3 regions of the Mesorhizobium sp. M2E.F.Ca.ET.209.01.1.1 genome follow, and region 3 is predicted to be linked to each of the others. Evidence: predicted binding sites of a transcription regulator. Region 3 holds the regulator's gene; each other region holds the start of a gene.

The links. Region 3 encodes PhoB, which activates phosphate uptake and scavenging genes when phosphate is short. Its sites were predicted from a motif close to TGTCATNNANCTGTCAT; they were not measured.
Region 1: the regulator PhoB is predicted to act here: its motif matches at 2,113-2,129, upstream of EN852_RS19200 (alkaline phosphatase).
Region 2: the regulator PhoB is predicted to act here: its motif matches at 7,001-7,017, upstream of EN852_RS30575 (RNA degradosome polyphosphate kinase).

Annotation. Positions count from the first base shown of each region.
Region 1 is NZ_SADP02000010.1:76,082-86,294, reverse strand. It holds gene EN852_RS19215 (hypothetical protein) at 1-46, opposite strand, end outside; gene EN852_RS19210 (TetR/AcrR family transcriptional regulator) at 92-700, opposite strand; gene EN852_RS19205 (MFS transporter) at 779-2,062, shown strand; gene EN852_RS19200 (alkaline phosphatase) at 2,201-3,775, shown strand; gene EN852_RS19195 (hypothetical protein) at 3,995-4,264, opposite strand; gene typA (translational GTPase TypA) at 4,479-6,308, shown strand; gene EN852_RS19185 (DUF1062 domain-containing protein) at 6,483-7,109, opposite strand; gene EN852_RS19180 (LysE family translocator) at 7,710-8,321, shown strand; gene EN852_RS19175 (YciI family protein) at 8,372-8,695, opposite strand; gene EN852_RS19170 (peroxidase-related enzyme) at 8,817-9,380, opposite strand; gene EN852_RS19165 (NAD-glutamate dehydrogenase) at 9,507-10,213, shown strand, end outside.
Region 2 is NZ_SADP02000026.1:12,838-23,050, forward strand. It holds gene fumC (class II fumarate hydratase) at 1-598, shown strand, start outside; gene EN852_RS30555 (DoxX family protein) at 1,011-1,433, shown strand; gene EN852_RS30560 (DoxX family protein) at 1,559-1,978, shown strand; gene EN852_RS30565 (serine hydrolase) at 1,990-3,054, opposite strand; gene ppx (exopolyphosphatase) at 3,118-4,653, opposite strand; gene EN852_RS30575 (RNA degradosome polyphosphate kinase) at 4,650-6,845, opposite strand; gene EN852_RS30580 (zinc-finger domain-containing protein) at 7,096-7,341, shown strand; gene EN852_RS30585 (FAD-dependent monooxygenase) at 7,357-8,601, shown strand; gene EN852_RS30590 (TIGR02117 family protein) at 8,666-9,331, opposite strand; gene EN852_RS30595 (amino acid ABC transporter ATP-binding protein) at 9,537-10,213, opposite strand, start outside.
Region 3 is NZ_SADP02000012.1:27,862-38,074, forward strand. It holds gene pstB (phosphate ABC transporter ATP-binding protein PstB) at 1-556, shown strand, start outside; gene phoU (phosphate signaling complex protein PhoU) at 577-1,284, shown strand; gene phoB (phosphate regulon transcriptional regulator PhoB) at 1,302-1,991, shown strand; gene EN852_RS40905 (DUF1127 domain-containing protein) at 2,118-2,375, opposite strand; gene EN852_RS21440 (winged helix-turn-helix domain-containing protein) at 2,486-4,153, shown strand; gene EN852_RS21445 (ROK family protein) at 4,264-5,505, opposite strand; gene xylF (D-xylose ABC transporter substrate-binding protein) at 5,775-6,815, shown strand; gene EN852_RS21455 (sugar ABC transporter permease) at 6,962-8,314, shown strand; gene EN852_RS21460 (ATP-binding cassette domain-containing protein) at 8,391-9,191, shown strand; gene EN852_RS21465 (CHASE domain-containing protein) at 9,315-10,213, shown strand, end outside.

The DNA.
Region 1 (10,213 bases), on a different contig from region 3:
CCTGGCAGAAACCGGCGAGGGCAAACGGGATCAGAAGGGCACGCATCGCGGGCAACTCCGTTTCGAGTTGCCGGAAGCGTAACGCCGCTCGCTATTTCTTCAAGCTGGCTTCGATCAAGAGGTCGGCGTTGCGGGCGACCGCCGCCGCCGGTCCGCCACGGCCGAAAAGCTGGCCGCTGATATAGGCGCCCTCGATGAGGAGCAGCAGGCCGTCGCCCAGCGTGTCGGAATCGCTGGCGCCCATCGCGGCGGCCATGGCGCGCAGGCGCCGGCGCAATTCCTGCTTGTTGTTCTCGCTGACGATGCGCGCGGGATGCCCGCGCTCGGGATATTCCACAGCGGCGTTGGTCATGCCGCAACCGCGGTAATCCGGCTTCTGCGTGCGTTTGCCGACACGGGTCAGGAAGGCGACGATCTGCGCGCGCGGATTGCCCGGATGCGCGTCGACAGCCTCGTCGAAGCGTTCCCAGAATTCCAGGTCGTATTTGCGCAGATAGGAGGCGGCGAGCTCATCCTTGGACGGGAAGCTGCGGTAGAGGCTGGGCTTGGTGACGCCGGCGCGCCTGACGATCTCGTCGACGCCGATCGCCCTGATGCCCTCGCGATAAAAAAGGTCGCGCGCCACGTCGAGGATCTTGTCCGCCGCCCTTGGAGCCGGGGTCTCGCTGATCGACGTTTCAATTTTTTTGTCCGACGGCATGCAAACAACTCGCTTGACAATGTTACTGACCGGTACGTATGTATGGCGCGATCCCATTGCAACGTACCGGTCAGTAACATGATAGCTCAATCCCGTCCGTTTGGCCAGCGCTACGCCTTCGTCGTCGTCGCCGTCATTTTTCTCTGCCTGCTGATCGCCGCCGGGCTGCGCTCCGCGCCCTCCGTCATGATGCTGCCGCTGGAAGAGAGCTTCGGCTGGCGTCGCGACGTCGTCTCGCTCGCTGCCGCGATCGGTATCTTCCTGTATGGCCTGACGGGCCCGTTTGCCGCAGCGCTGATGGAGCGGATCGGTCTGCGCCGCACCTTGCTTGCGTCACTGCTGGTGATGTCGGGTTCGACCGCGCTCAGCCTGCTGATGACCAAGCCGTGGCATCTGCTGATCACGTGGGGTGTGTTTTCCGGCATTGGCTCGGGCGCCGTCGCAACCGTGCTCGGCGCGACCATCGTCAACCGCTGGTTCAAGACCAATCGCGGGCTCGTGATGGGGCTGATGTCGGCCTCCAGCGCAACCGGTCTGCTGGTGTTCCTACCGCTGCTCGCTTCGCTCGCTCAAGCGGGCGGCTGGAAGCCTGTCGCCATCGCTATCGCGATCGCCACCGCCGCGTTGATCCCGCTGGTGTATTTGATGGTGCCGGAGCGTCCGGCCTCGATCGGCCAGGTGCGCTACGGCGCCGATGCCGACGACGTGCCGCCGGTGTCGCCGGCATCGCAGGGCAATTTCCTGGCGCATACGCTCTCCACGCTGCGCCGCGCCGCCGGCACCAGGGTGTTCTGGTACCTGTTCGCCACTTTCTTCATCTGCGGCTTCACCACCAACGGTCTCGTCGGCACGCATCTCATCGCGTTTTGCGGCGACATGGGCATTCCCGAAGTCCAGGCGGCCGGTCTGCTGTCGCTGATGGGCATCTTCGACCTGATCGGCACGACGTTGTCCGGCTGGCTCACCGACCGCTTCGATCCGCGCAAGCTGCTCGGCGTCTACTATGCCATCCGTGGCCTGTCGCTGATCTACCTGCCCTATTCCGGCTTTTCGGGAATCAGCCTGATCATCTTTGCCGTGCTCTACGGACTGGACTGGATCGCCACCGTGCCGCCGACGCTCAGGCTTGCCAACGAGGCCTTCGGTGACCGCAGCGGGCCGATCGTGTTCGGCTGGATCGTCGCCGGCCACCAGGTAGGCGCCGCGGCGGCCGCTGCCTTTGGCGGAACGATGCGCGAGCTGCAGGGCAATTATGAGCTCGCCTTCCTCATCGCCGGCATGACGGGCATCGCGGCGGCCTGTATTTCGCTGTTGATCAACACGACCAAGCCGGCGTTCGAGCCGGAGCCGCAGATGGTCTGAGCTGCCAATCTCCCCCACAAGGGGGGAGATCAGCAGTTCCGCTGTGCACCTGTTATCAAAACTTCATGGTTCCGAGACACGCCTGAAACATTGAGGCGAGAGCTTGGCGGTCCCGTTCAATGCCATCCGGAGACAGCCATGAACAAGCTTTCCTTCACCCGCCGCGCTTTCGTCACCTCGGCCAGCGCCTTCGGCCTTGTCGGCGCCTCCGGTCTGGCGCTGCCCTATTATTCCCGCGCCAGCCAGCGGCCGGCCTTCACCCATGGCGTGCAGTCCGGGGATGTCGACGCCACCTCCGGCATGGTGTGGACGCGTACCGACCGGCCGGCGCGCGTGATGTATGAAGTGTCGACCACCGAAAGTTTTGCAAACGCCACAAGGCTGGCTGCGCTCGATACCTCGCCGGCCAGCGACTACACGGCGAAGCGGCTGCTCACCGATCTCGCCTCCGACCAGGACATCTTCTACCGCATGGTCGCGGCCGATCTTTCCGACATCAATGCCGTCTCCGAGCCGATCGTCGGGCGTTTCCGCACCGCGCCGTCGTCGAAGCGCGACGTGCGCTTCGCCTGGTCGGGCGACACCGCCGGCCAGGGCTGGGGCATCGACGAGACCGGCATGAAGACCTATTCGACCATCGCCAAGCACACGCCGGACTTCTTCCTGCATTCCGGCGACACGATCTATGCTGACGGCGCCTTGAAGGACGAGGTCGACCTGCCTGGCGGCGGCAAGTGGAAGAACGTCGTCATGCTCGACGGCAAGCGCAAGGTCGCCGAGACTCTGGACGAGTATCGCGACCAGTGGAAATACAACATGATGGACAAGCATGTGCTTGCCCTCTCCGCCATCTGCCCGACCTTCTACCAGTGGGACGACCACGAGGTGCTGAACAACTGGTCGGACTCGAAGGACCTCAGCAAGGACGACCGCTACAAGGAAAAGTCCATCCATGTGCTGGCGGCCAGGGCCGCGCGCGCCTTCCATGAGATGACCACCATCCGCTACGAGCCGTCGGAGCCGGGCCGTGTCTACCGCAAGATCTCGCATGGGCCGCTGCTCGACGTGTTCTTCCTCGACATGCGCTCCTATCGCGGCCCGAACGGCGCCAACCTGGATGAAACGCTGACGCCGAGGTCGCGCATGATCGGCGAAGAGCAGTCGAAGTGGCTGAAGCGGGAGCTGGCGAACTCCAAGGCGACCTGGAAGATCATCGCCGCCGACATGCCGCTCAGCCTCGTCGTATGGGACGATGCGGCGAAGAAGGTCGGCTTCGAGGCCGTCAGCAACAACGACAACGGCAAGCCGAAGGGGCGCGAGCTCGAATTCGCCGATGTGCTGCGCTTCATCAAGACTGCCGGCATCACCAACACGGTGTGGCTCACCGCCGACGTGCACTACACGGCGGCGCATTACTACAACCCCGACAAGGCGCAGTTCCAGGATTTCAACCCGTTCTGGGAATTCGTCTCCGGCCCGATCCATGCCGGCACGTTCGGCCCGAACGACCTCGACATGACCTTCGGGCCGGAGCTGAAGTTCATCAAGGCGCCGACCGCCGAGCAGGGCCAGAACCTGCCGCCGTCGGCAGGCCTGCAGTTTTTCGGGCTGGTCGATATTTCGGGTGCCACGGAACAGCTGACGGTGCGGCTGATGGATCGCGACGATAATGAGCTTTACAAGGTGACGCTGGATCCGGTGCGATCGGCTTAGGCTGCGTTAATATTCAGGTGACGCCGGCCTCCGAACGCTGGTTTCCTGCGCTTCCGGTGCTCACGTACTTCGAGTACGCTCCGCTCCGGTTCTCGGCAACCAGCGTTCTCGGCTCGGCCTGACCTGAATCTCAACGCACCCTGGGCCGCCGGCCCGCGTCGATACATCCCGTGGCGTCAAGCGCCGTGGCGATCTTAATTCGGAATGCGATGAAGGGCGTCAGTCCGGATAGCAAGCCCGGGGAATGTTCGGCCAAACCGCAGCGTCGCAGTTGGCATCCTTCTGGCGCTGCTTGAAGGCAGCGCTGACCGGGCCGGTGACGATCGGGTCGACGCCATCGGGGGCATCGGCGAACATCTGCTGCGCCGTTTGGGCATCGGGCGGCGAGATCGGATCGGCTTGCCTGAGCGCGGCCGCCGACTGCGCGGCGCCCGCCGCGACGAGCAGTCCAAGCGCCGCCCACGCGAAAACCGGACGCAATCTGGACATCTGATCGGTCATAAACATCAAATCGCCCGGCCCCTCAAAGGTTCCGCCTTGGTTAACAGAATCATTTCACACCAAGACGTTTAAGAATCAGTGACCATTTATTTGGGGTCGGGCCTCCCCTTTCGCAATTGCGAAAAACCTTGTATGAGCCGCGCAACCGAAAAAGGCGGCGCTTTTTAAGCCTGCTGCCTGCAACGTTCCCGAGACCAGAAAAATGAACCTCCGCAATATCGCGATCATCGCGCACGTCGACCATGGCAAAACCACGCTGGTCGACCAGCTTCTGAAACAGTCCGGCGCCTTCCGCGACAACCAGCGCGTGGCCGAACGCGCCATGGATTCCAACGACCTCGAAAAAGAGCGCGGCATCACCATCCTGGCCAAGGCGACCTCGGTCGACTGGCACGGCACCCGCATCAACATCGTCGACACCCCCGGACACGCCGATTTCGGCGGCGAGGTCGAGCGCATCCTGTCGATGGTGGATTCGGCGATCGTGCTCGTCGATGCCGCCGAAGGCCCGATGCCGCAGACCAAGTTCGTCGTCGGCAAGGCGCTGAAGGTGGGCTTGCGGCCCATCGTCGTCATCAACAAGATCGACCGTCCGGACGCCCGCCATGTCGAGGTGGTCAACGAGGTGTTCGACCTCTTCGCCGCGCTTGACGCCACCGACGAGCAGCTCGACTTCCCGATCCTCTACGGCTCGGGCCGCGACGGCTGGGTTTCCGAGAATCCCGAAGGTCCGAAGGACCAGGGCCTGGCGCCGCTGTTCGACCTCGTCGTCAAGCATGTGCCGGCGCCGACGGTGCATCCCGGCCCGTTCCGCATGATCGGCACCATCCTGGAAGCCAATCCGTTCCTCGGCCGCATCATCACCGGCCGCATCGAGTCCGGCACGCTGAAGGCCAATCAGGCGGTCAAGGTGCTGCACCATGACGGCACCCAGATCGAGACCGGCCGCGTCTCCAAAATCCTCGCTTTCCGCGGCCTCGAGCGCCAGCCGATCGACGAGGCCCAGGCGGGCGACATCGTGGCGATCGCCGGCCTGTCGAAGGGCACGGTCGCCGACACGTTCTGCGACCCGGCGGTGAACGAGCCGCTGCACGCGCAGCCGATCGACCCGCCGACGGTCACCATGTCCTTCCTCGTCAATGACAGCCCGCTTGCCGGCACCGAGGGCGACAAGGTGACCAGCCGCGTCATCCGCGATCGCCTGCTGCGCGAGGCCGAAGGCAATGTCGCGCTGAAGATCGAGGAATCGGCCGAAAAGGACTCCTTCTTCGTCTCCGGCCGCGGCGAATTGCAGCTTGCGGTGCTGATCGAGACGATGCGCCGCGAGGGTTTCGAGCTTGCCGTGTCGCGTCCGCGCGTCGTCATGCAGAAGGGCGATGACGGCCAGCTGCTCGAGCCGGTGGAGGAAGTCGTCATCGACGTCGACGAGGAGCATGCCGGCGTCGTCGTGCAGAAAATGTCGGAGCGCAAGGCCGAGATGGTCGAGCTGCGTCCGTCCGGCGGCAATCGCCAGCGCCTCGTCTTCCATGCGCCGACGCGCGGCCTGATCGGCTACCAGTCGGAGCTTTTGACCGACACGCGCGGCACCGCAGTGATGAACCGGCTGTTCTTCGCCTATGAGCCTTACAAAGGCGAGTTGCCCGGCCGCACCAATGGCGTCTTGATCTCCAACGAGCAGGGCGAGTCGGTGGCCTACGCCATGTGGAACCTGGAAGACCGCGGCCCGATGATCATCGATCCGGGCGTCAAGGTGTATCAGGGCATGATCATCGGCATCCATAGCCGCGACAACGACCTCGAAGTGAATGTGCTCAAGGGCAAGAAGCTCACCAACATCCGCGCCGCCGGCAAGGACGAGGCGGTGAAGCTGACGCCGCCGATCCGCATGACGCTGGAGCGGGCGCTGGCCTGGATCCAGGACGACGAGCTGGTCGAGGTGACGCCCAAGACCATTCGGCTCCGCAAGCTCTATCTCGACCCGAACGAGCGCAAGCGTTTCGAGAAGGCCGCCAAGGTCATGGGCGCGGCGTAAGCTTTTCAGCCAAGGGTTCAAAAGAGGGAGCATCGGCTCCCTCTTTTCGTTTCAGAGCATGATCCCGAACCGAAGGTCCGCGTCGGCGAAACTTGGGAACCGGTTTTCGGACAAAGATCATGCTCCAACAAAGAGCTGGATCGTGATGGCGATTCAACGAAACGCCATCACGATCTAGCGGCACGCTGCCGACAGGATAGCGGGGCAATCCGCCTCCTCGGCCAGATCGATGCGCACCGCCAGGCCGTCGCGAACCGGCTTGCGCAAGGCTTTCGCGCCATCCGGTTCGATGGTCAGTAGCCCTCGGTCGTCCAGGGTCTGGAGCCTTGACCGCGAAAGGCCCAGCTCGCCGGCAAGCAGGCGGTCCAGCCGCAAAGGCGTCGTCCCCTCCAGCCGAAGCTCGAGCGCGAGCGCGTCGGCGTGTCCCGGCTCTCCGTCCATCAGCCTCTTTCGGACCGTGACATCAGGAGATTCCTCGACCCGCCCGGCCCGGTTGCGCAACGCGGCGGCATCGAAGGCAAAGCAGCGAGCAAGCGCCGGATCGTTGCTTTCAAGCGCCGTCAGCAGCGCCGGCTCGATATCGCGGCGGTTTCGCCGTTCCAGGATGGTGAAATTCCAGGAGTTGTCGCAGCTCACGCAGCGATAGATCAACCAGACGTCGATGCGCTTGCCATTGGCATTGACGCGGAATTTTTCGCTGCATCGATAGGGTTTGATGTCGCCGCAACGGTTGCAGTTGATCAGAGGTCGTGGCGCGATTGCGGGTGCGATCGTCCAGCGGACACGCAAGGTAGAAGACATGCCGGTAGGCCCTTCCCGCCGGGAAGTCCGTCAGGCCGGCAATGTCCGAGATGCCCTTCATGGGCACGGCGTGGCGAAGACTGTTCTGTTCGGAAGTCAGGCGTCGGCGCGGATTACGCGCGGCGGCTCAGCAATGCCAAACCGGTCTCGAACCGCCGCCTGAAGAACACGTGAATAGATGCAGGGCCGCTAAAGCTGCGCCTGCGATGCATTCGGAGGAGTTGGCGAGACCGGCGGTTACTGAGGCAAAGCGATGCTCGAAAATAGATGTCGGGCGGATCTTCTAGCCAAGGCTCAAGGGAACGGCAAGAGCAGCAATTGTCGGCGTTGGCGCTGCCCCTCATCCGCCTGCCGGCACCTTCTCCCCGTGAACGGGGAGAAGAAGGCTGGCCGCGACGCCGGCGCTTTCTTGCAACGGTGGCGATTGGCGAAAGCAGCCATGAGAGTGTCCTTCGCCCCGTTTACGGGGACAAGGGCGGATGAGGGGCGGCGCCGGCGTTGGCAGTTATTGTCGCCTTGATCGATGATCGCGCCTTGCTGGGCGTGCCAAATCTACTCCGATCGGCTATCGTTTCTTTCTATCCCGTAGGAAACGCCCCCATGCATCTCGCCTCGCTGCTGATCTTCGCCGCCGCTTTGTTCGTCGCCGCCGGCTCGCCCGGGCCGTCGATCGCCGCACTCGTGGCACGGGTGATCTCAAAGGGGTTTCGCGACGTCTTCCCGTTCCTGCTGGCGATGTGGATCGGCGAGGCGATCTGGCTGTCGCTGGCGGTATTCGGGCTGGCCGTCGTGGCGCAGACCTTTCACTACGCCTTCGTCGTCGTGAAATGGGTCGGCGTTGCCTATCTCACCTATCTGGCGTTCAAAATGTGGACGGCGCCGGTCGAGGCCAAGGAAGGCGAGATGCCGCGCGAAGATTCGCCCGTGAAGCTATTCTTTGCCGGCATGGCGGTGACATTAGGCAACCCGAAGATCATGATGTTCTACCTGGCGCTGCTGCCGACCATCATCGATCTTGCCTCGGTCAGTGTGTTCGGCTGGGTCGAACTGACGCTCACGATGGCGATCGTGCTGGTGGTCATCGATCTTGCCTGGGTGCTGGCCGCTTCCCAGGCGCGCCGGCTCTTGAAGAGCAAGCGCGCCATGAAGATCGCCAACCGCGTCAGCGCCACGACGATGGCGGGCGCCGCGGCGGCGATCGCCGCTCGGTAGTTGATGTTCAGGTCAGGGTGCCCGCGCGCGGGCGGCCTGAACCTCTTACCTCACATCATTTCGATGATCGGCGCGATCTCGACGCTGAAGGCGGGGTCCATCAGGATCGGGCAGTCCTTGGCCTTGGCGACGGCGTCGTCGATGTCCCTGGCTTCGACGACGGTGTAGCCGGCTGTCGGATTGCTGCCGCCATTGTTCTCGACCTTGCCGCTCGGCAGCACAGTCTTCGACATACCGACCGGATTGCCGCCATCGACCACGGCCGAGCCGAGCTTGCCGTACCAGCCGGTCCAGGCATCCATAGCCGCTTTCCGTTCGGCCTCATCGGTCGGCATCTTGCCGGAGCCATGATAGACATAGAGAAATTTCGCCATGTTCTCTCTCCCTTGTCGGCAGCGTCGAACCGGCATGCGGCCGCGCCGCAATCGTTGATCATCGGACCAAAAGGCGGGGTCGGCAACGAAAAATTCGAACTCGCTAATATAATCGTGGCCGTCACCTTGCCATGGCGTGGTATTCCGCGTTGGGCCGCATGTCGACGGCGGCGGCCACGCGATTGGACATGTTGAAGAAGGCGGCGGTCGCGGCGATGTCCCAGATATCGCGGTCCGAAAAGCCGGCCTGGCGCAAGGTGGCGCGGTCGGCTTCCACGATCCTGGCCGGCTCTTCCGTCAGCTTGACCGCGAATTCGAGCATGGCGCGCTGGCGGTCCGACAAGTCGGCGGCGCGGAAATTCATCACCATCATCTCGCCCAGCGCCGGCTCGCCCGACAGCTGACGCACCGCCGCGCCATGCGCGGTCAGGCAATAATAGCAATGGTTGATCGAGGAGACGGCGACCGCGATCATCTCGCGCTCCAGCTTGGACAGGCCCGAATCGCCCAGCATCAGATCGTTGTACATGTCGGTGAAGGCACGCAGTTTCTTCTCGTCGAAGGCGTAGGCGAGCAGCACGTTGGGCACGAGACCGAGCTTCTCTTCGCACTTGGCGAAATAGGCTTTCGTCGCCTCGCTGAGCTCCGCCTGGACGAGGTCGAGCGCGGTTATTTTGCCGGTCATATGGTTTCTCCTTGCAAGCCAACGGCGTCGGTTCGAATTTTTTAATGCGTCGTCAAACCTTTGTCGCGAAACGGCGGTCATCTGCTACGATAGCCGCAAAAGCATAAGACGGGAGGAATAAGCGTCATGGCCAGCGTGAAATCCAAGCCGAGGAAGAAAGCGGCAGCCGCCGCGAAAGCGGAGGAGAAGCCCGCAAGGCTTGCCGACTATCTGCTTGCGCGGGCACCCGCCGAGGATATCGCGGCCTATGACGCGGCCGACCTGGAACGCGCCGGCGCGCTCGCCGCCCAAGCGGTGGCCAGGCACAGGAAGGGCGAAAGCGTCGTCGCCGTCGAGGCCGATTCGGGCGTTGCCTGCGACGGCCGGCCGGTCACCGTCGTCACCGTCGTCAACGACAACATGCCGTTCCTGTTCGATTCCATCCTCGGCGAGATCACCGAGACAAGCGGCGAGCCGACGCTGGTCACCCATCCGATCGTTACCGTACGCCACGGCAAGAACGGTGTGGTCGAGGTGCTTGGCGATGGCGGCAAGGAGGATGACGAGCACGACAGGCTGAGCGTCGTCCACGTCCACATTCCAAGGCTGACCGCCGAAGAGGCGAAGAGCCTTACCGAGCGGCTGCGCAAGATGCTCTCCCAGGTCCGGGCCGCGGTCGTCGACTGGAAGCGTATGCTCGCCCGCCTCGACCAGGCGATTTCCGAGTTCCGCTATTCCGCGGTGCCGCTCGACAAGAAGAGCGTTGCCGAGGCGATCGCCTTCCTCGAATGGCTGCGCGACGACAATTTCACCTTCCTCGGCATGCGCGAGTTCAAATATGTCGGCGGCGAGGA
Region 2 (10,213 bases), on a different contig from region 3:
CGAGGCGCTGGCGGCGCATGATTCGATGGTGTTCTCGCATGGGGCGATCAACGCGGCCGCCGCGGCGCTGTTCAAGATCGCCAACGACATCCGCCTGCTCGGCTCCGGCCCGCGTTCGGGCCTTGGCGAGCTGTCGCTGCCGGAAAACGAGCCCGGCTCCTCGATCATGCCGGGCAAGGTCAACCCGACCCAGTGCGAGGCGCTGACGCAGGTCTGCGTGCAGGTGTTCGGCAACAATGCGGCGCTCACCTTCGCCGGCAGCCAGGGGCATTTCGAGCTCAATGTCTACAATCCGCTGATGGCCTATAACTTCCTGCAGTCGGTGCAGTTGCTGGCAGACGCCTCCGTCTCCTTCACCGACAATTGCGTGGTGGGCGTCGAGGCGCGCGAAGACAACATCAAGGCCGCGCTCGAGCGTTCGCTGATGCTGGTGACGGCGTTGGCGCCGACCATCGGCTACGACAACGCCGCGAAGATCGCCAAGACGGCGCATAAGAACGGCACGACCTTGCGCGAGGAGGCCTTGGCCACCGGGCTGGTCAGCGAAGCTGACTATGATCGGCTGGTGCGGCCGGAGGACATGACGCATCCGGGGTAAAAGGGCCCGACTCTCGCGAGGTCGTCATTCCAGGGCGAAGCAGGAGCGAAGCTCCGTCGCGGAGACCCTGGAATCCATGCCGTTACTTCGGGCGTGGAGCACAGCGGAGCAAAACCTGCACCGCAGCGGCTGTTTTGACGTCGCGGCATGGATCCTCGGGTCTGCGCCGCGTCGCTTCGCTCCTTGCTTCGCCCGTGGATGACGAAGGGACGAGCGTTTCGACAACTTTCCGAGGCGTTTTGCGGCAGCAGAATTTACCGGGATAGCCCAATCCCACGACACGATTTTCGCGCGCGACCGCCAATCCCGAAAACATATATCCTGTGAACAATGTGTCGCCATATAGGCGTCTTTTGGTGAACAGTCTCCATCGTCTATCTGACTGGGCATCCAACCCATTCGGAGAACCGCCATGTCCATCAACTCTTCCGTCGCCGGCAACGGCACCGCATCCAACAGCTCCACCACGATCCTGCTCGGCCGCATCCTGCTTGCGGTCATCTTCCTGCTTTCCGGCTTCGGCAAGCTTACCGCCATTTCCGGCACCGCCGCCTATTTCGGCGCGCTTGGCCTGCCGGTGCCGACCGTGACCGCCGTTGTCGTCGGTCTGATCGAACTGCTCGGCGGCCTTGCCATCCTCCTCGGCTTCCAGACCCGAATCGCCGCCTGGGCGCTCGCTATCTTCACGATCGCCACCGGGCTCGTCGCGCACACCGGCTGGGCCGATCAGATGCAGATGATCCAGTTCCTCAAGAACCTCGCGATCACCGGCGGCTTCATTCTGCTCGCCTCCTCGGGCGCCGGCGCTTATTCGATCGACGCCAAGCGCGGCTGATCCTTCTTTCCTCCCAAGCCCAAACTCAAAAGCGGCGCGGAATTTTTCGCGCCGCTTTTTCGTTGCAGGCGTAGACTGCGTCGCAGCCGGCATCAGCCGGACCGGGCCGGCAAGGGAGGTGGCCAATGTTTCGCAACGCGTTGCTTCTGGTCTCGCGGCTGCTTCTCGCAGCGCTGTTCGTACCGTCGGGCTTCCAGGCGCTGACCAATATCGGCGGCACGATCAATTATTTCGCCGGGCTCGGCCTGCCTCTGCCGACTTTGGCAGCTTGGGGTACCGGCCTGTTCGAATTGATTGCCGGGCTCTTGATCCTCGTCGGTTTCCAGACCCGGATCGTGGCGCTGCTGCTTGCCGCCTTCTGTATCGTCGCGGGCTTCATCGGCCATTACGGCCAGGGCGACGACGCGACCTTCGCCTTCCTGCACCGGCAGATGCTGATGAAGGACATCGCCCTTGCCGGCGGCTTCCTGGCGCTCGCCATGGCGGGCGCCGGCACATGGTCCGCCGACGGGCGCGGCTTTGGGATCAGCGCCGAGGTGACCTGAAGCGCGCCTCTTCAGGCGCGCAGGAAGTTGGCCAGAATGATCTCGCGCCAGATGCGGGTCGGCGTCACCCAGGCGTCCCAGGCGTTGTATTTGCCGGAATAGATCACCGCCGCAATGTCCGCCTCGGGCATCAGCCAGAGCCGCTGGCCGCCATTGCCGAAGCCGCCATGCCAGGGTTTCGGCGTGGAGAAGGCCGGCGCCGGCGCGTCGCCGATGAACCACAGCCGGCCGTAGCCGAGGCCGTCCGGCGTCGACGTCGCTGGCGCGAACGAGGCTTCGATCCAGTCCTCCGAGACGATCCGCCGGCCGTTCCATAAACCCCGGCGGAGAAGCAGCTGACCGATCTCCAGAAGATCGGGCGCCGTCAGCCGGAGGCCTGAGGCGGCGGAGGCAACGCCATCATTGCCAGCCGACCAGTGGAAGCGCTCGATGCCAAGCGGGGCAAAAAGCACGTCTCGGGCGAAATCGGGCAGCGATTGGCCGGTGGCTCTCGCGATGATGGCGCCGACCAGCGCCACACTGCCGCCGGAATAGATCCAGCGGCTGCCGGGCTCGGCGACGATCGGCCGATCGAGAATAAAGCGGTAGCGATCGGGCGCGTTCTCCATCGCGATCTCGCTGTTTTGCGGATCGGTGTAAGGGCGGTTCTCGTCCCACTCCATGCCGAGCGTCATCGTCAGCGCCTGGCCAATAGTGATCCCGGCGCGGGCGGTATCGGCTGCGAGATCGGGATATTCGGGAAACTGGGCAAGAAGCCGCGCGTCGGGCGGCGGCACCAGCCCCTTGTCGAGCGCGATGCCGTAAAGCACGCTGACGACGCTCTTCGTTACGGAACGAAGATCGTGCAGCGTCTCTGCATCGAACGCGACATTGCCGAGCGGGCGACCCCATTCCTCGTCGAGGCCTTCCGCGTAGTATTTGAGGAAGACGTCCCCCGAGCGGGCGGCAAGCACGACATGCAGGTCGCGCAGCAGGCCTGACTCGATGCCGGCAAGGAGCTTGTGGTGGATCGCCGGGTCGAAGCCCAGCGCTTCGATCGCTGGTTCCAACGGGGACGACGACTTTGCGATGGTCATGGCTTTTTCGCTCCGCGTTGCCCCACCCCTCACAAACCGGCTTATCGCATATCTCGGCGACTCTTATTTGACCGAAACGCTCGGCCCCCCCTCCACCGCCAGCACCAGGCGGCGGTTGGTGATGCGCGCCAGTTGCGCCAGCCGTCCGGCAGGGCGCTCGCCGTAGAGATCGGAGAGCGAGGTTGGCAGCACCAGCGCCAGTGCGCCGTTGCCGCGGCTTTCCCATTTCAGCCGCGGCATGACGCCCGGCATCGCCGCGGTGAGCAGGTAGACCACGCGCATCATGGCCGCCAGAACGCGGGCGCGCTCGAGCAGGCGCGGCGGCGCCAGCGCCTTGATCTCGGGCGCGATACCGTCGTTGAAGATGCCGTCATGGCGGTAAGCGCTGGCCAATGCCAGATAGGCGCGTCCAGGATGGTCGACGCCGATGAAGGAGGCATGCGCGATGATGTTGAGCGACTGCCTGCCGCGATATTCGGGATGCGCGCGCCAGCCGATATCGGCAAGCAGGCAAGCGGCATGGCGGTAGCGCGTTTCGTCTTCCGTCTCGTCAATGTCGAAGGCCTTGAATGCCTTGCCTGTCCATTCGACCAGGTCATGCGCGTGGTGCACCGAGCGCGAGCGCAACAGCGCCAATTCCTCGGCTGCCGAGATCAGCGGGTCGGCCTTCTGCTCCTCGGCGTCGAGCAGCGAATAGAGAAAGCCTTCGCGCACGCCCTGCGCCGAGACGACGATCTTCGAGGGTTGCATCGCCGCCATGATCTCCTGCAGCACGACGGCGCCGTAAGGCAGCAGCGAGCGGCGGTTCTTGGAAACGCCCTCGATGCCCCTCACCTTCTCGACCTCGCCCTTGGCCACCTGCCTGAGGAAGGTCTGCGCGCTGTCGGCCGAAATCTCGTAGTGATGCATGATGCCGAGCGGGTAATTGGTCATCTCCATGTGCAGCCTGGCGAGGTTTCGCCAGGTGCCGCCGACGGCGTAGAAGGTCCTGCCCTGCCCGCCCTTGAGCAGCTTTGCCCGCGCCAGTTCCTGGCGCGCGATCTTCTGCGCCTGGACGAGCGAGTTCTTGGCCATATCCTGCAGGCGCAGGCCGCCGAGCGGCAGCGTGATGCCTTCGCCGATCGACTCGCGATTGATATCGATCAGCTCAAGGCTGCCGCCGCCAAGGTCACCGGCGATGCCATTGGCGGGATGGAAGCCGGAAATGACGCCGAGCGCCGAATAATAGGCTTCCTCGCGGCCGGTGAGCACGCGGATCTCGGTCTTCAGCACCTCTTCGGCGCGGTGGATGAAATCGGGACCGTTGCCCGCCTCGCGCGCGGCGGCTGTGGCCAGCACATACATGTGCTCGGCGCCCGCCTGATCCGACAGCGCGCTGAAGCGGCGGAACTCCTCCATCGAGCGCGTCACGGCTTCGGGGTCGAGCTTGCCCGTCGAAACAATGCCGCGGCCAAGGCCGGCCAGCATCTTTTCGTTGAACAGCAGCGAGGGCGAGCGCGCCAGCCCCTCATAAACGACAAGGCGGATCGAGTTCGACCCTATGTCGATGATCGACAGCGGTCGCCGGTCCTGAAGCCGGCCCTGGGAAACTGCAATCACGCGGCGCTGTTCTTCTTGCGGCGTTTGAACTGGGCGATGCGCTTGGGCGCATGCGATTTCAGCGCGTCACCCCGTCCGGAGAGGCTCGGATTGGTCATGAAATATTCCTGCGCGTTGAACGGCTCCTCGCCCTCCTCCAGCACAACGCGCCGGGAGGTGCCGTCAGCCAATACGTCGAAACTTTGCTGGTTGTCCATGATGTTGCCCAGCATGATCTGGCCAAGCACCTGTTCATGCACAGTTGGATTGGTGATCGGCACCAGGGTCTCGACGCGGCGGTCGAGATTGCGCGGCATCATGTCGGCGGACGAGATGTAGATGATCGCCTCGTCCGAGGGCAGGCCGTAGCCATTGCCGAAACAGTAAATGCGGCTGTGCTCGAGGAAGCGGCCGACGATCGATTTCACCCTGATGTTCTCCGAGAGACCCGGCACCTGCGGCCTCAGGCAGCAGATGCCGCGCACGACGAGGTCGATCTCGACCCCGGCCCGGCTGGCGTCGTAGAGCGCGTCGATGACGGTCGGGTCGACCAGCGCGTTCATCTTCATCCATATGCGCGCCGGCCGTCCTTCGCGGGCATGGACGACTTCCTCGGCGATGTGCTTCAGGATGCGGTTGCGCAGCGTGAAGGGCGACACGGCAAGGCGCATCTCCTCGGCCGGTTCGGCATAGCCGGTGATGAAGTTGAAGATCTGCGCGACATCGCGCGCGATCGTCGGATCGGTGGTGAAGAAGGACAGATCGGTGTAGATGCGGGCAGTGACCGGGTGGTAGTTGCCGGTGCCGAGATGGACGTAATTGCGCAGCCGGCCGTCCTCGCGACGCACGACGAGCGACATCTTGGCGTGGGTCTTCAGCTCCAGGAAGCCGAACACGACCTGGACGCCGGCGCGTTCGAGGTCGCGCGCCCAGCGGATGTTGGCCTCCTCATCGAAGCGCGCCTTCAGCTCGACCAGCGCGGTCACCGACTTGCCGGCCTCGGCGGCGTCGATCAGCGCGCGCACGATCGGGCTGTCGTTCGAGGTGCGGTAGAGCGTCTGCTTGATCGCCACCACTTCCGGGTCGGCGGCGGCCTGGCGCAGGAACTGCACCACCACGTCGAAGGATTCGTACGGGTGGTGGACGATGATGTCCTTTTCGCGGATGGCGGCCAGGCAGTCGCCGCCATGCTCGCGGATTCGTTCGGGGAAGCGCGGATTGTAGGGGGTGAACTTCAGGTCGTCGCGCGGGATGGCGACGATCTCGGAAATCTGGTTGAGCGCCAGCGGACCGGTGAGCACGCTGATGCGGCTCGACGAGACGCCGAGCTCGCCGGCGACGAAATCGCGCAGCTCCGCCGGCATCAGCGTGTCGAACTCAATGCGGATCACCGAACCGCGGCGGCGCCGCTTCAGCGCCGTCTCGAACAGGCGCACGAGGTCTTCCGATTCTTCCTCGACCTCGATATCGCTGTCGCGGATGATGCGGAACGTGCCCGAGCCCTTGACCTCATAGCCGGGGAAAAGCTTGCCGATATAGATACCGACCGCTTCTTCCAGGGGTATGAAGCGCACATGGCGCTTGCGGTCCGGCAGGCGGATGAAGCGCCTGAGCGCCACCGGCAGGCGCAAGAGCGCGCTCATCTCCTCGCCGTTCTTGCGATGGCGCAATTGCAGGGCGATGGAAAAGCCGAGATTGGGGATGAAGGGAAACGGGTGGGCCGGATCGATCGACAGCGGCGTCAGCACCGGGAAGACCTGTTCCTGGAAATGCTCCTCCAGCCAGGTCTTCTCATCCTTGGTCAGCGCGTCGCGGGTGATGCTTTCGATGCCTTCCTTGTTGAGCAGGGCCATCAGCGCCGAGAGGCTCTTCTGCTGGTCCTCCTGCAGGCGCTCGACCTCGCGCAGCAATTGCTCGAGCTGCTGCTCGGGGGTTCGGCCGTCCGGGCTTTTCAGCGCGATACCCTCTCGCACCTGACCGGCAAGGCCGGCAACGCGGACCATGAAGAACTCGTCGAGATTGGCGGCCGAGATCGACAGGAAGCGGACGCGTTCGAGCAGCGGGTGATGCTCGTTGAGCGACTCTTCCAGCACGCGGCGGTTGAATTGCAGCCAGGAAAACTCGCGGTTGACGAAACGGTCGGGATTGCCGCCGTCGGGGCTCGCCGCCTCGACGGTAATGAACTCGCTCTGCACCGGCTTCAGTTCGTTCATGGTTTCCCGCTCTGCCTGCAACCGTCCCTGGGAGCGCCGCATATTGCCGTCCGGCGACGCCCTAACATCTTTTTGTGACGCATGATCGTCACGGAATCGCTCCGTGCCCGGCCTCACGCGCTTAACCGGCTCAACTTATCCTCTGCCAGCCTTTTGCGACAGTTTGATTTCATCGATCTTGCAAACTGGCATGTTATGCTCCAGATGCAGGCGGGTCACACCCACTGGCCGAACCCGATTGGAGACGACGATGGCAGGCGGTAGCATTCCCCATTTCCAGAACGACGCCGGCCATCCGGTCATCGAGATCGGCGTCAAGGAATTCATGTGCACCGGCGCCAACCCGCCCTTCGATCATCCGCATGTGTTCCTCGACATGGGCGACGACAATGAAAAAGTCTGCCCCTACTGCTCGACGCTTTACCGCTATTCGCCGTCGCTGAAGGCGACGGAAACGCAGCCGGCCGGCTGCCTCTATGTCGATCAGGCTGCCTGAGCCCTTTCCCCGACCATGACTGAAACACGGTCCCGGCAAATCGTCATAGCCGGGGCAGGTATAGCCGGGCTGATGGCGGCACTTGCCTTCGCCGAGCGCGGTTTGCCGGTGAGACTGTTCGAGCAAGCCAAGCAGCTCCAGGCGGCCGGCTCCGGCCTCCAGCTGTCTCCGAACGCGACCCGCATCCTGCGCCGGCTTGGCGCACTGGACCGCCTGTTGCCCAACGCGGTCCGGCCCGAAGCGGTGGTGCTGAAGGATGCCAAAAGCCTGCGCGAGTTGGCGCGCGTGCCGCTTGGACAGGCGGCCGAGCAGCGCTGGGGCGCGCCCTATCTGGTGGCGCACCGCGCCGACCTGCAGGCGGCCCTGACGGAGGAAGTGGCGGATCGGCCCGATATCGAGCTCGTTACCGGCGCACGGGTGACAGGCATCGCCGCCGACGCGCGAAGCGTGACCGCGACGGTCGAGACCGAAGGCAAAACCATGTCGGTTGCAGCCGGTCTGCTGGTCGGAGCCGACGGCGTGTGGTCGACGGTTCGCGCACAGCTTGCGGCCCAGGATGCCGCCTTCGCGAAAAGCCGCTTCTCGGGCCGACTGGCCTGGCGCGCCACGGTGGCGGTCGACAGCCCTGCCGGGCAGGCTTTTGCCGAGATCGGAGCGGCGGCCTGCGTCACAACCTTCCTGCATCCCGGCTTCCATTTGGTCGCCTATCCGGTGAGCAAGGGCCGCACCGTCAACCTCGCCGCCTTCACCAGAGGCGAACGTATCGCGGAAGGCTGGTCGGGCCATGCCGACCCGGCCATCCTGTCCAATGCCATGCACGGCACCGCAGCGATGCTCGCAAGGCTCGTCGCGCTGGCGGGGCCGTGGACGGCGTTTCCAATGCACACTGTGCAGCAACAGCGCTGGGCGGTCCCGCAAGGCATCGCGCTGATCGGCGACGCCGCGCATGCCATGACGCCGTTCGCGGCGCAGGGCGCGGCCATGGGGATCGAGGACGCCTCGATGCTCGCCAATCTGGTTGCCGATTTTCCCGGCGATCCGGCCCACAGCCTCGCCGTCTGGGAAAATCTCAGGCGGCCGCGCGTCGAAAGGGTGCTCAAGCGCGGCGCGCTCAATCGGCTGACCTGGCACGCCTGGGGACCGGTCGCGGTCGCCCGCAATCTGGTGCTGGCGGCGCGGCCGGCGGAAAAGCTCGCGGCGGATCTGGACTGGCTTTATGGCTGGGAGGAACGGAAGGTGGCGCGGCGGTGGGAGGGCTGAGGGCTGGGTAGGCTGGCGGAAGACGGGCGCGAAGGGATTCGCAAATTTCTGGAAGAAGCGACTGCTAATTGTACAGCCCCATCGACCACCAAAGCGATACCGGCAGCGGGTTCCACCAACCCGTCCGCAGGCCGGCAATCCTCAGTCCCGCCGCCGTCCAGGTGTTGCAGCCGACCAGCGCGTTGAAATGGCCATTGGCCTCGTAGAAACGGTCATAGGTTGAATAGCCGGCGTTCTCGATGGCAACCGGCCCATCCGACCCCTGCTGAAAACTCGCCGCTATGTAGTCGAGCAGCGCCGAAAAATGCTGTTCATCCACGACGAAGCCTGCAACGTCCGGATGCGGGTCCTTGATCGCACCGGCGACATCGACATGCATCACCGAAGCGTCAAGCGTCAGCGCTTTCAGCACCGGCATGGCCTTCAACTCAGACCAGGTCGGGGTCTCCAGATAGAAGGCGCGGCCGCCCCAGCCGAAGACGATATAGCGCGCCTCCGGCGCCTCGATCGGCAGACCGGCACCGGCCAGGAAGGCGAAGCGCCGGCGCACGCCATCGTCAAGGGGCACGGCGATATCGGTGTGGATAGGGTTCTTGAGCACCAGGATGTGGCGCGTGCCCTCGCCTGCCGCGGCGGCAGGCCAGAGCGGCCGCGGCACCAGCGTGCCGAGTGTGGCCGCAAGCACCACCGCTGCGAGCAGCATTGCAAGGTATCGCAGCGCTCTTCTCATCGGACGCAGTAAGTCGGCCGCCTCGGGATTTCGTCATCCTCTGGCTTGACCCGAGGATCCATGCCGTGACGTCCGCCATCAGGTGCGGCGGAGTAGAATTCTGAGCCGTTGCAACGCCTTGGCGTAACAGCATGGATCCTAGGCTCTGCGCGCGTCGCTTCGCTCCTTGCTTCGCCCTGGGATGACGACCGAGTGGGCGTGCGCTTTAGTGCAGGATCTGGCTGAGGAACAGCTTCGTGCGCTCATGGCGGGGGTGGTCGAAGAACTCGGCCGGCGTGTTCTGCTCGACGATCTGGCCCTGATCCATGAAGATCACGCGGTTGGCGACCTTGCGGGCAAAGCCCATCTCGTGGGTGACGCACAGCATCGTCATGCCTTCTTCCGCCAGGCCAACCATCGTCTCCAGCACTTCCTTGATCATCTCGGGATCGAGCGCCGAGGTCGGCTCGTCGAACAGCATGATGCGCGGGTTCATGCACAGCGAACGGGCGATCGCCACGCGCTGCTGCTGACCGCCGGAGAGCTGGCCCGGATATTTGTTGGCCTGCTCCGGGATCTTGACGCGCTTGAGGAAATGCATGGCGATTTCCTCGGCCTGCTTCTTCGGCATCTTGCGCACCCAGATCGGCGCCAGCGTGCAGTTCTCCAGGATCGTCAGATGCGGGAACAGGTTGAAATGCTGGAACACCATGCCGACCTCGCGGCGCACCTCGTCGATCTTCTTCAGATCGTTGGTGAGTTCCTTGCCGTCGACGATGATCTTGCCCTTCTGGTGCTCCTCCAGCCGGTTGATGCAGCGGATCATGGTCGACTTGCCGGAGCCGGAAGGACCGCAAATGACGATGCGCTCGCCGCGCATCACCTTGAGGTTGATGTCCTTCA
Region 3 (10,213 bases):
GCTCGACGGCAAGAACATCCTCGACCGCTCGCAGGACCTCAACCTGCTGCGCACCAAGATCGGCATGGTGTTCCAGAAGCCGACGCCGTTCCCGATGTCGATCTACGAAAACATCGCCTTCGGCGTCAGGCTCTATGAGAAGATCAGCAAGGCCGAGATGGACAACCGCGTCGAGTCGGCGCTGAAGCGCGCCGCGCTGTGGAACGAGGTCAAGGACAAGCTCAACGCCAGCGGCCAGAGCCTGTCGGGCGGCCAGCAGCAGCGCCTGTGCATCGCCCGCACCGTCGCGGTGAAGCCGGAGGTCATCCTGCTCGACGAACCGGCCTCGGCGCTCGATCCGCTGTCGACGGCCAAGATCGAGGAGCTGATCGACGAATTGCAGGCCGACTACACGATCGTCATCGTCACCCACAACATGCAGCAGGCGGCGCGCGTGTCGCGGCAGACGGCGTTCATGTATCTCGGCGAGCTGGTGGAGTTCGACCGGACCGAGAAGATCTTCACCTCGCCGCGTGAGAAGCGCACGCAGGACTACATCACCGGCCGCTTCGGCTGAGTTCATACGAGGACATCATCATGGCCGAACATACCGTTGCCTCGTTCGACGAGGATCTGAGGCAGATCAGCCGGCTGATCAACGACATGGGCGACCTGGCCGGTTCGATGGTTGGCGCCGCGACCAGGGCTCTGCTGGAGACCGACAATGCGCTGGCGCAGCGCGTCGTCTCCGACGACACCATCATGGACGCGCGCCAGCGCGAGCTCGACGACCGCGCGATCACGCTGATCGCCAAGCGGCAGCCGATGGCGGACGATCTTCGCCACGTGGTCGGCTCGATCCGCATGGCGGGCGATCTCGAACGCATCGGCGATCTTGCCAAGAACATCGCCAAGCGCGTCGGCTCGGTCGGCATCAGCGCCGCGCCGCGCGACCTCACACATTCGATCGATTCCATGGCGCAGCTGGTGCTGATCCAGGTCCAGGCGGTAGTCCAGGAATACACGGTGGGCGATGCTTCGGCGCTGGCCAAGCTGCGCAACGACGACGAGCGCATCGACGTCAAATACACCTCCGTGTTCCGCGAACTCCTGACCTACATGATGGAAGATCCGCGCAACATCACCGCTTGCACGCATCTTCTGTTCTGCGCCAAGAATCTCGAGCGCATCGGCGACCATGTGACCAACATCGCCGAGAACGCCTATTATGTGCTGACCGGCATGCAATTGCCCGCCAACCGTCCCAAGCAGGACGAGACGGCAATGTCGGCGCCGGCGGCCTGACGGAAAAGGTTACCCCGATGATCGCGCCACGCATCATGGTGGTGGAGGACGAGGAGCCGCTGGGGGTGCTGCTCCGCTACAACCTCGAATCCGAGGGTTACCAGGTTGAAGTGGTGACCCGCGGCGACGAGGCCGAAATCCGCCTGCAGGAAAACGTTCCCGACCTGCTCGTGCTCGACTGGATGGTGCCGGCGGTTTCCGGCATCGAGCTTTGCCGGCGCCTGAGGATGCGGCCCGAGACCGAGCGGCTGCCGATCATCATGCTGACCGCGCGCGGCGAGGAAAGCGATCGGGTTCGAGGTTTGTCCACCGGCGCCGACGACTATCTGGTCAAGCCGTTCTCGACGCCGGAATTCATGGCGCGCGTCAAGGCGCTGCTGCGCCGCGCCAAGCCGGAGGTGCTGTCCAGCGTGCTCAAGGTCGGCGACATCGTGCTCGACCGCGAATCGCACCGCGTCTACCGCAAGAAGAGCGAGATCAGGCTCGGCCCGACCGAGTTCCGGCTGCTCGAATTCATGATGCGGCATCCCGGCCGCGTGTTCTCGCGCAGCCAGCTGCTCGACAATGTCTGGGGCGAGACGATCTATATCGACGAGCGCACGGTGGACGTTCATGTCGGACGCCTGCGCAAGGCCGTCAACAACGGCCGCATGCCCGATGTCATCCGCACCATTCGTGGCGCGGGGTATGCGATCAGGGAAGACTAGGCTAGAGCCCCGCCATCCCGATGGATCGAAATCATGTTCGAGGGGCAGAACTCAATAGCAGGCGGTTGCCGATGCCGCAGTAGTGGCGATGCGGGGGGATGTGCATGAGGCCCGGCTCGCCTGGCCTCAAGCCTTCCTCCGGCTTTCCCGCAGGCGCTTCACCGTGGCATCGACGATCGGGCCGATGTCACTGCGATCGATACCCACATCCTCGAGATAGTGGTCGTTGAGCCTAGTCAGTTCCTCGATCGCGGCGATCCGGAATACTTCATCCTGGCACCAGCCCACCAGTTTGCCGAGAACGCGCCCGACACCAGAAGAGGACCAGCGACGCCAGGCATGCGGCCTTGCGTATGGCGGCAGGGACTTCACACTAGTTGTCACGTCGAACCTCCCGGAAATGTTTATGCAGTCTCTGCCTTCTCCGGCGGAAAGACCTGAAATGCTCCTGAAAGAGTTCGGAAAAGTTTCCGAAGTCGAGTAGATTTCGGCCCATGGTGACGATCCACCGAATGGGACCGTTCCGTCTCGATACCGAGACGGGAATCGTGTTTCGAAATGCCGAGCCCCTCGCATTGGGACAGCGAGCGGTTGCACTCCTGCGCGTGCTGGTGGAGCGAGCGGGCGCACCCGTCTCCAAGGCTGCGCTGATGGATGCCGGATGGTCCGGTCTCGCCGTTGAAGAAAGCAATCTAACTGCCCAGATCGCGGCACTCCGCCGGGTGTTCGGGGAAGAACCCGGCGGCGAGCGCTGGATCGAGACGCTCCCGCGCCGCGGCTACCGATTCGTCGGACCGATGATCGCGATAAGGAACCCGCCCCAAGAGGAAGGAACGGAGGTGAAGCCGGCGCTCCCCGAAGCGCCCTCCCTCGCCGTTCTGCCCTTCGTCAACATGAGCGGCGACCCCGAGCAGGAATACTTCAGCGACGGCATCACCGAGGACATCATCACCGACCTGTCGAAGGTCTCTACGCTCAACGTTCTGTCGCGCCACACCACGTTCACGTTCAAGGGCAAGGCTGTCGAGATAGGGCAGTTGGCGCAGCGGCTGAAGATTCGATACGTCGTCGAAGGCAGCGTGCGCAAGGCTGGCGGGCGGGTGCGGATCACGGCGCAGCTGATCGACGCAAGCAAGGACAGCCAGGTCTGGGGCGAGCGCTATGACCGCGAACTGAAAGACATCTTTGCGCTGCAAGACGAAATCGCGCAGGCCATCGTGGCGGCGCTGAAGATCAGGCTGCTGCCGGCCGAAAAGACGGCGATCGAGAGCCGCTCAACGCAAGACCCGAAGGCCTATCAGCTCTATCTCCTGGGTCGGCACTACCTCACGCAGCAGGGAGCGAGAAGCTTGGAGATCGCCGTTCGCTTCTGCCGGCAGGCGTTGGAGATCGATCCTGATTACGCCCGCGCCTGGGCTGTGGTCGCCCTCTGCCAAGCGTTCCTGCATTTCGGGGGATCGGAGGAGTCAGGCTTATCAGCCGCCGAAAAGGCGCTCGCGCTGGATGCGACATTGGCCGAGGCTCATGCCGCCAGGGCGCGGGCACTGGCCGCGCTGGGACGCAACGATGAGGCGCTGGCGGCCCATGAGGAATCGCTACGCCTTGAACCGGACTCGTTTGAGGTGCGAGTTAACTTTGGCCTGACCTGCCTTTACCTCGGCCGCTACGAAGACGCCATCGAGCATTGCGAGCGCGCCGCTCAGCTTCTTGAAGCAGACCATTGGGCTCTCCTCATTGCGGCTGATTGCTATCGATTGTTGGGACGACATGACGAACTGGGTGCTGCTTCACGCCGGGCTTTGGAGCGCGCCGAAAGGGAGATCGCGCTGCATCCCGACAACGCGCGTGCCTTATCGTTGGGAGCGATCGCGTTGGCCCATCTGGGAGAGAAAGAGCGCGCCGAGGAATGGGCCGCGCGAGCGTTGACGATCGAGCCGGACGATATGAGGGACTACCACAATATTGCATGCGCCTTTGCCCAAATGGGCGAGCCAGATCGGGCTCTCGATTTGTTGGAGACTTGCCTTCCCAAAGCGCACCTCCTCGCATGGATCAAGCGAGAGCCCGAGTTGATGCCCCTCCACGGCCATCCGCGATATCAAGCCCTGATTGCGCGCGAAGAAGCGCGGTTGGCTGCGATTGCGATCGGGGAATCGAGCTAAGCAGGTGGACATTGGTCGCTTGTCCGATATCTATCTAAGATATCGATGTCAGCATTTGGCGCAGAGCGGCAGCGTTCCCAATCGGGTCGTCTAGATGATTGGTTTCACCGTCAGGCGACGATCTTCCCCGCACCGCTTCTCGCCTGCATGCCCGGCGCGAAGATCTCCTGGTCGACGAAGGTCAGCGCGCGCATGGCGCAGCCTTCTCGGATCAGCGGCAGCTCGTTCGGCTCGGCGTCGAAGGAGATCGAGTTCGAGTGCTGGCCGCCGGCGGTCTGGGCGATCGCCTCTCTCAGCGCCGGCTCGATCAGGTCGAAGGCGGCCGCGCTGACGCCGACCATGGCGACCGGCGCCGGATCGATAAGGGCGAAGAGACTGCCCAGGCCGAAGCCCAGCGCTTCGCCGGCCCGGCGATAGGCCTCGCGCTCGGGGCCGTGCTTTTCGCGCGCCTTGGCGGCAAGGGCGCGCATGTCGGCGTCGCCGATGTCGATCGGCGCAGCGTCCTCGCTCATCCCCATGGCGCTGCGCCAGATGGCGTAATTGCCGGCATAGGCCTCGACGCAGCCGCGGCGGCCGCAGCGGCAAAGCGCGCCGCCCGGACGATGGATCATGTGGCCGAACTCGCCGCCGGAAGAATGCGTGCCGGTGAACAATTCGCCCTTCAGCACAAGGCCCATGCCGATGCCGTGCGAGAGCAGGATGGCGATGAAATTGTCGCGATAGCGCTCGGGATCGCGCCATCGCAGCGCCACCGCCATCATGTTGCAGTCGTTCTCCATGGTGGCAGGGATGTCGAATTCCCTCTCGAGGATGTCAGCGAACGGAATGTCGGTCAGCGGCGTGATCGGCGACCACAGCATGGCGCGCGAGTGGGAATCGGTGATGCCCTGAATGCCCATGGCGATGCGGGCGACACTGCTCACGTCGAGATCAGGATCCTGCAGCCGGCGCTGGACAATCGCCAGGCACTCGCCGATCAGCTCGTCGCGCGGCATGACGAGCGTGTCCAGCCGCCGCTGTTCCTCGGCGATCACCTGGCCGGCATAGTCGATGACGGCGACCGACAGGAAGTTCAGCGACAGCACCACGGTCAGCACCGCGGCGGCTTCGGGGTTCAGCGCCAGGCCGATCTGCGGCCGGCCGCGTTTCAATGCCGTCGGCTCGCTGGCCTTGCTTTCGGTGAGAATGCCCTCCTGGATCAGATCGGCGGAGATCGCCGAAATGGTCGAGTGGCTGAGGCCGGTGGTGGCGGCAATTTCCGTCCGCGACGGCTGGCCGGCGCGGCGCACGGCCGAAATCACCATGGCGCGGTTGCGCCGACGCAAATCGTCGTGGCGGATTCCGACCGACATCGTCTCGCACGTCCTCCCCGGTCATCGCGGCCTTGTGATGATGCCATGGCCTGTCGCTGACACGCCAGGGATAGTGGCAGAAGCCAAAGCCGATGTCATTATTTATTGCGGACCCCGAAAAAAATGCCTGGACCCATCAAATGCCATCAGAATCTCGGTTGACAGCATCATTTCGCTGCATCAGTATTTTTTTGAGGCTCGAAAAAAAGCCTCTATGCCGGCCTTCGGGCCAGTCTGGGTCGCGCCATACAGGGCGCAGGGAGGATATGATGAAAAAATTCGCAGCCGCCATTCTGGCGGGTGTTGCCATGTCGCTGACGCTGGCTTCGGTCGCCGAGGCGAAGGGCAAGGTGATTGGCGTCTCGTGGTCGAATTTCCAGGAAGAGCGCTGGAAGACCGACGAAGCGGCGATGAAGGCCGCCATCGAGGCCGCCGGCGACAAGTATATTTCGGCCGACGCGCAGTCCAATCCGGGCAAGCAGCTGACCGACGTCGAAAGCCTGATCTCGCAGGGCGCCAATTCGCTGATCATCCTGGCGCAGGATGCCTCGGCGATCGGTCCGGCCGTGCAGAAGGCGCTCGATGAAGGCATCCCGGTCGTCGGCTACGACCGCCTGATCGAGAACAAGGACGTTTTCTACCTGACTTTCGACAACAAGGAAGTCGGCCGCATGCAGGCCCGTGAGGTGTTCAAGGCCAAGCCCGAAGGCAACTACGTCTTCATCAAGGGCTCGGGTTCCGATCCGAACGCCGACTTCCTGTTCTCGGGCTCCATGGAAGTGCTGAAGGAGGCGATCGACAGCGGCAAGATCAAGAATGTCGGCGAGGCCTATACCGACGGCTGGCTGCCCGCCAACGCGCAGAAGAACATGGAGCAGTTCCTGACCGCCAACGACAACAAGGTCGACGCGGTTGTGGCGGCCAATGACGGCACCGCCGGTGGCGTCGTCGCGGCGCTGACGGCGCAAGGCCTGGCTGGCACCGTTCCGGTCTCGGGCCAGGACGGCGACCACGCGGCTCTCAACCGCATCGCGCTCGGCACGCAGACCGTGTCGGTGTGGAAGGATGCGCGCGAGCTCGGCAAGAACGCCGCCGAGATCGCCTCGCAGCTCGCCGACGGCAAGAAGATGGCCGACATCGCCGGCGCCAAGGACTTCACGACACCTGGCGGCAACACCGTCAAGTCGCTGTTCCTGACCCCGATCGCAATCACCAAGGACAATCTCAACGTCGTCATCGACGCCGGCTGGATCAAGAAGGACGAAGTCTGCGCTGGCGTTGCCGCCGGCAGCGTCAAGGTCTGCAACTAAGCTTTGCCGACACTAGACCAAAACCTTGCGCCGCGGCCCGAAGGCCGCGGCGTTTTCTCAAAGATTTACCGTTCCGCCGCGAGCGGATAGGCTTCCAGGCTGAGGTCCGGCATCCGCGTCAGACGGCAGGCCGGCGGGAGAAAATCATGACCGACACGACGTCTACCCAACCGGCAGACACCGCGCGTGCCTCGGAGCTGGGCGCCGTTGCCCGGTTCCTGAAGGCTACCGAGCTGGACACCCGCATGCTCGGCATGATCGGCGCGCTGCTCCTGATCTGGATCGGGCTGCATGTGATCTCCAGCCTGCGGCTTGGCGTCAATCCGCTCGATTTCGACAGCCGCACCTTCCTCACGCCGCGCAACCTCTGGAACCTGTCGGTGCAGACTTCGGCCGTGGCGATCATGGCCTCAGGCATGGTGCTGGTTATCGTCATGCGCAACATCGACCTGTCGGTGGGATCGGCCGAAGGGGTGATCGGCATGGTGATGGGCTTTGCGCAGGTGCATTTCCTCGTTCGCTTCGTCGGGCTTGAGCTCGGCAACCCGTGGATCTGGGTCCTGGCGCTGCTGATCGGCCTGGCGCTCGGCCTCATCATCGGCGCCTTCCAGGGCTTCATCATCGCCTATCTCGAAGTGCCGGCCTTCATCGTCACGCTGGGCGGTCTGCTGGTCTGGCGGGGCGCTGCCTGGTGGGTCACCAGCGGCCAGACCGTTGCGCCGCTCGACGCCACGTTCCAGCTGATGGGCGGCGGCCCGGCGGGTTCGATCGGCGCCAAATGGAGCTGGGTCGTCGGCATCGTCGCCTGCCTGGCGGTCATCTTCATGCATTATAACGGCCGCGTGCAGCGCAAGCGCTTCCGTTTCCCGCTGCGCCCGGTCTGGGCCGAGACGCTGCTCGCCACGGTCACCTGCGCGATCATCCTGGGCGCAGTGTGGCTCGCCAACTCCTATCCCTGGCCGGTCGGCATCGTGAACCGCTACGCCGCCGCCAACAACATCACCGTCCCCGAGGGCGGGCTGTTCATCGCGCATGGCATCGCCATTCCGGTGCTGATGGCGGTCGCCGTTGGCCTGATCATGACCTTCGTCACCAAGCGCACGCGCTTCGGCCGCTATGTCTTCGCCATCGGCGGCAATCCGGAAGCGGCCAACCTCGCCGGCATCAACACACGCTGGATCACCATGAAGGTGTTCATGATCATGGGCGTGCTGGCGACGATCGCGGCGGCGATCTCGTCGGCCAGGCAGAATTCATCCACCAATGCGCTCGGAACGCTGGACGAGCTGCTGGTCATCGCAGCGGCCGTCATCGGCGGCACATCGCTTGCCGGCGGTTCCGGCACCGTGCTCGGCGCCATGCTCGGCGCGCTGCTGATGCAGTCGCTGCAGTCCGGCATGGTGCTGCTCGGCGTCGATTCCCCGCTGCAAAGCATCGTCGTCGGTGCCGTGCTGGTCGTGGCGGTGTGGCTCGACACCCTCTATCGCAAGCGGGCCTGAGCATGATCCCGAAAAGTGGAAACCGGTTTTCGGGCGAGATCATGCTCAAGCATGAACTATAGGGAGGAGAAACAACATGGCTGACACATCCGCTCCCGCCAGCGTTCCGCTGGTCGACATGCGCAACATCTCGATCGCCTTCGGCGGTATCCGCGCCGTCGACGACGCGTCCGTCGATCTTTTCCCCGGCGAAGTGATGGCGCTGCTCGGCCACAACGGCGCCGGCAAGTCGACGCTGATCAAGATCCTGTCGGGCGCCTACAAGCGCGACAGCGGACAGATCTTCATCAATGGCGAGGAGGCTTCGATCTCGAACCCGCGCGACGCCAAGAAATACGGCGTCGAGACGATCTACCAGACGCTGGCGCTGGCCGACAATGTCGATGCCGCCGCCAATCTCTTCCTCGGGCGCGAGCTGATGACCGGCTGGGGCACGCTCGACGACGTCGCCATGGAAGCCGAGGCGCGCAAGGTGATGGGACGGCTCAATCCGCGCTTCCAGCGCTTCAAGGAGCCGGTCATCAAATTGTCGGGCGGACAGCGGCAGTCGGTGGCGATCGCGCGCGCGATCCTGTTCAATGCCCGCATCCTGATCATGGACGAGCCGACGGCCGCGCTCGGTCCGCAGGAGACGGCGCAGGTCGGCGAACTGGTCAAGCAGCTCAAGGCCGACGGCATCGGCATCTTCCTGATCAGCCACGACATCCATGACGTGTTCGATCTCGCCGACCGGGTCTGCGTGATGAAGAACGGCCAGGTGGTCGGCACCGCGCGCACCACCGACGTCACTCAGGACGAGGTGCTCGGCATGATTATCCTGGGCAAATGTCCGCCCGGCGCCATCCCCGGCCCGGGCGCGCTGAAGATCGCGGCTTGAGGTGGTGACTTAGCAAGCCGCCGACGGCCGGCTCCTGTGCCAGCCGCCTTCATGGTTTGGCCTCGCCATTGTCTTGTCACCCAGACTTGCCCATAAAGGTCCGAGCATTCCTGGACCCGGCAGTTGAAGAAACTCTTCCCCATCGTTGCTTTCATCGCCGTCGCGCTGATCAGCCTTACGATGGCGGGGTTCGCCTATTTCGCGACGCAAGAGGCGGCGCGGATAAAGTTCGAGGGCACCGCCGACGATGCGCTCAGCCGCATCGAGAGCCGCATCGACCTGCATCTGTCGCTGCTGCGCTCGACGCAGGCGCTGTTCGATGCGCGCAACGGTGACATCACGCGCGGCGAGTTCAAGGCCTTCTTCACCGCCCTCGACATCGACGACAATTTCGCCGGGCTGCGCGGTATCGGCTTCCTGAGGCTAGCCAAAGCCGGCGATGAGGCCGCGGTCGAACGCGATATCCTGCGCGACCATGGGTCGGCCCACCCAATCTACCCTGCGACGACCCAGCAATGGCGCACGCCCATCGTGCTGTTCGAGCCGCTCGACACGTCCAACCAGTCGATCATCGGCTTCGACATGTTCAGCGAGCCGGTGCGGCGCGCGGCGATCGAAAGGGCGATGGCCGACGACCAGCAGCATGCGAGCGGCATGGTCCAGCTCGGCCAGGGCGCCGGTGTGGCGCAGACCTTCACCGGATTCCTGGTTTTCGTGCGGCTGAACGTCGAAACCGCGCCCGAGGTGATCAATGCCAGCCGCTCCTCGACAGCCGGCTTTCTCTACGCCGCGTTCCGCGCGCAGGACCTGTTCCAGGTCGCGCTCAGCCATTCGCCGCTGCTGCCGGTCAATGTCGAGGTCTATGACGGCAAGCCGGAGGCCGGCAATCTGCTTTTCCGTTCAGAAGCACCGCCGGCGGAACGTATCGGCGCGAAGCTTTTGGCGCGTCGCGATATCGTCGTCGCGGGCCGGCCTTGGACGGTGCTGTTCAGGCCGACAAGCGCCTTCGAGCCACCGTCCTC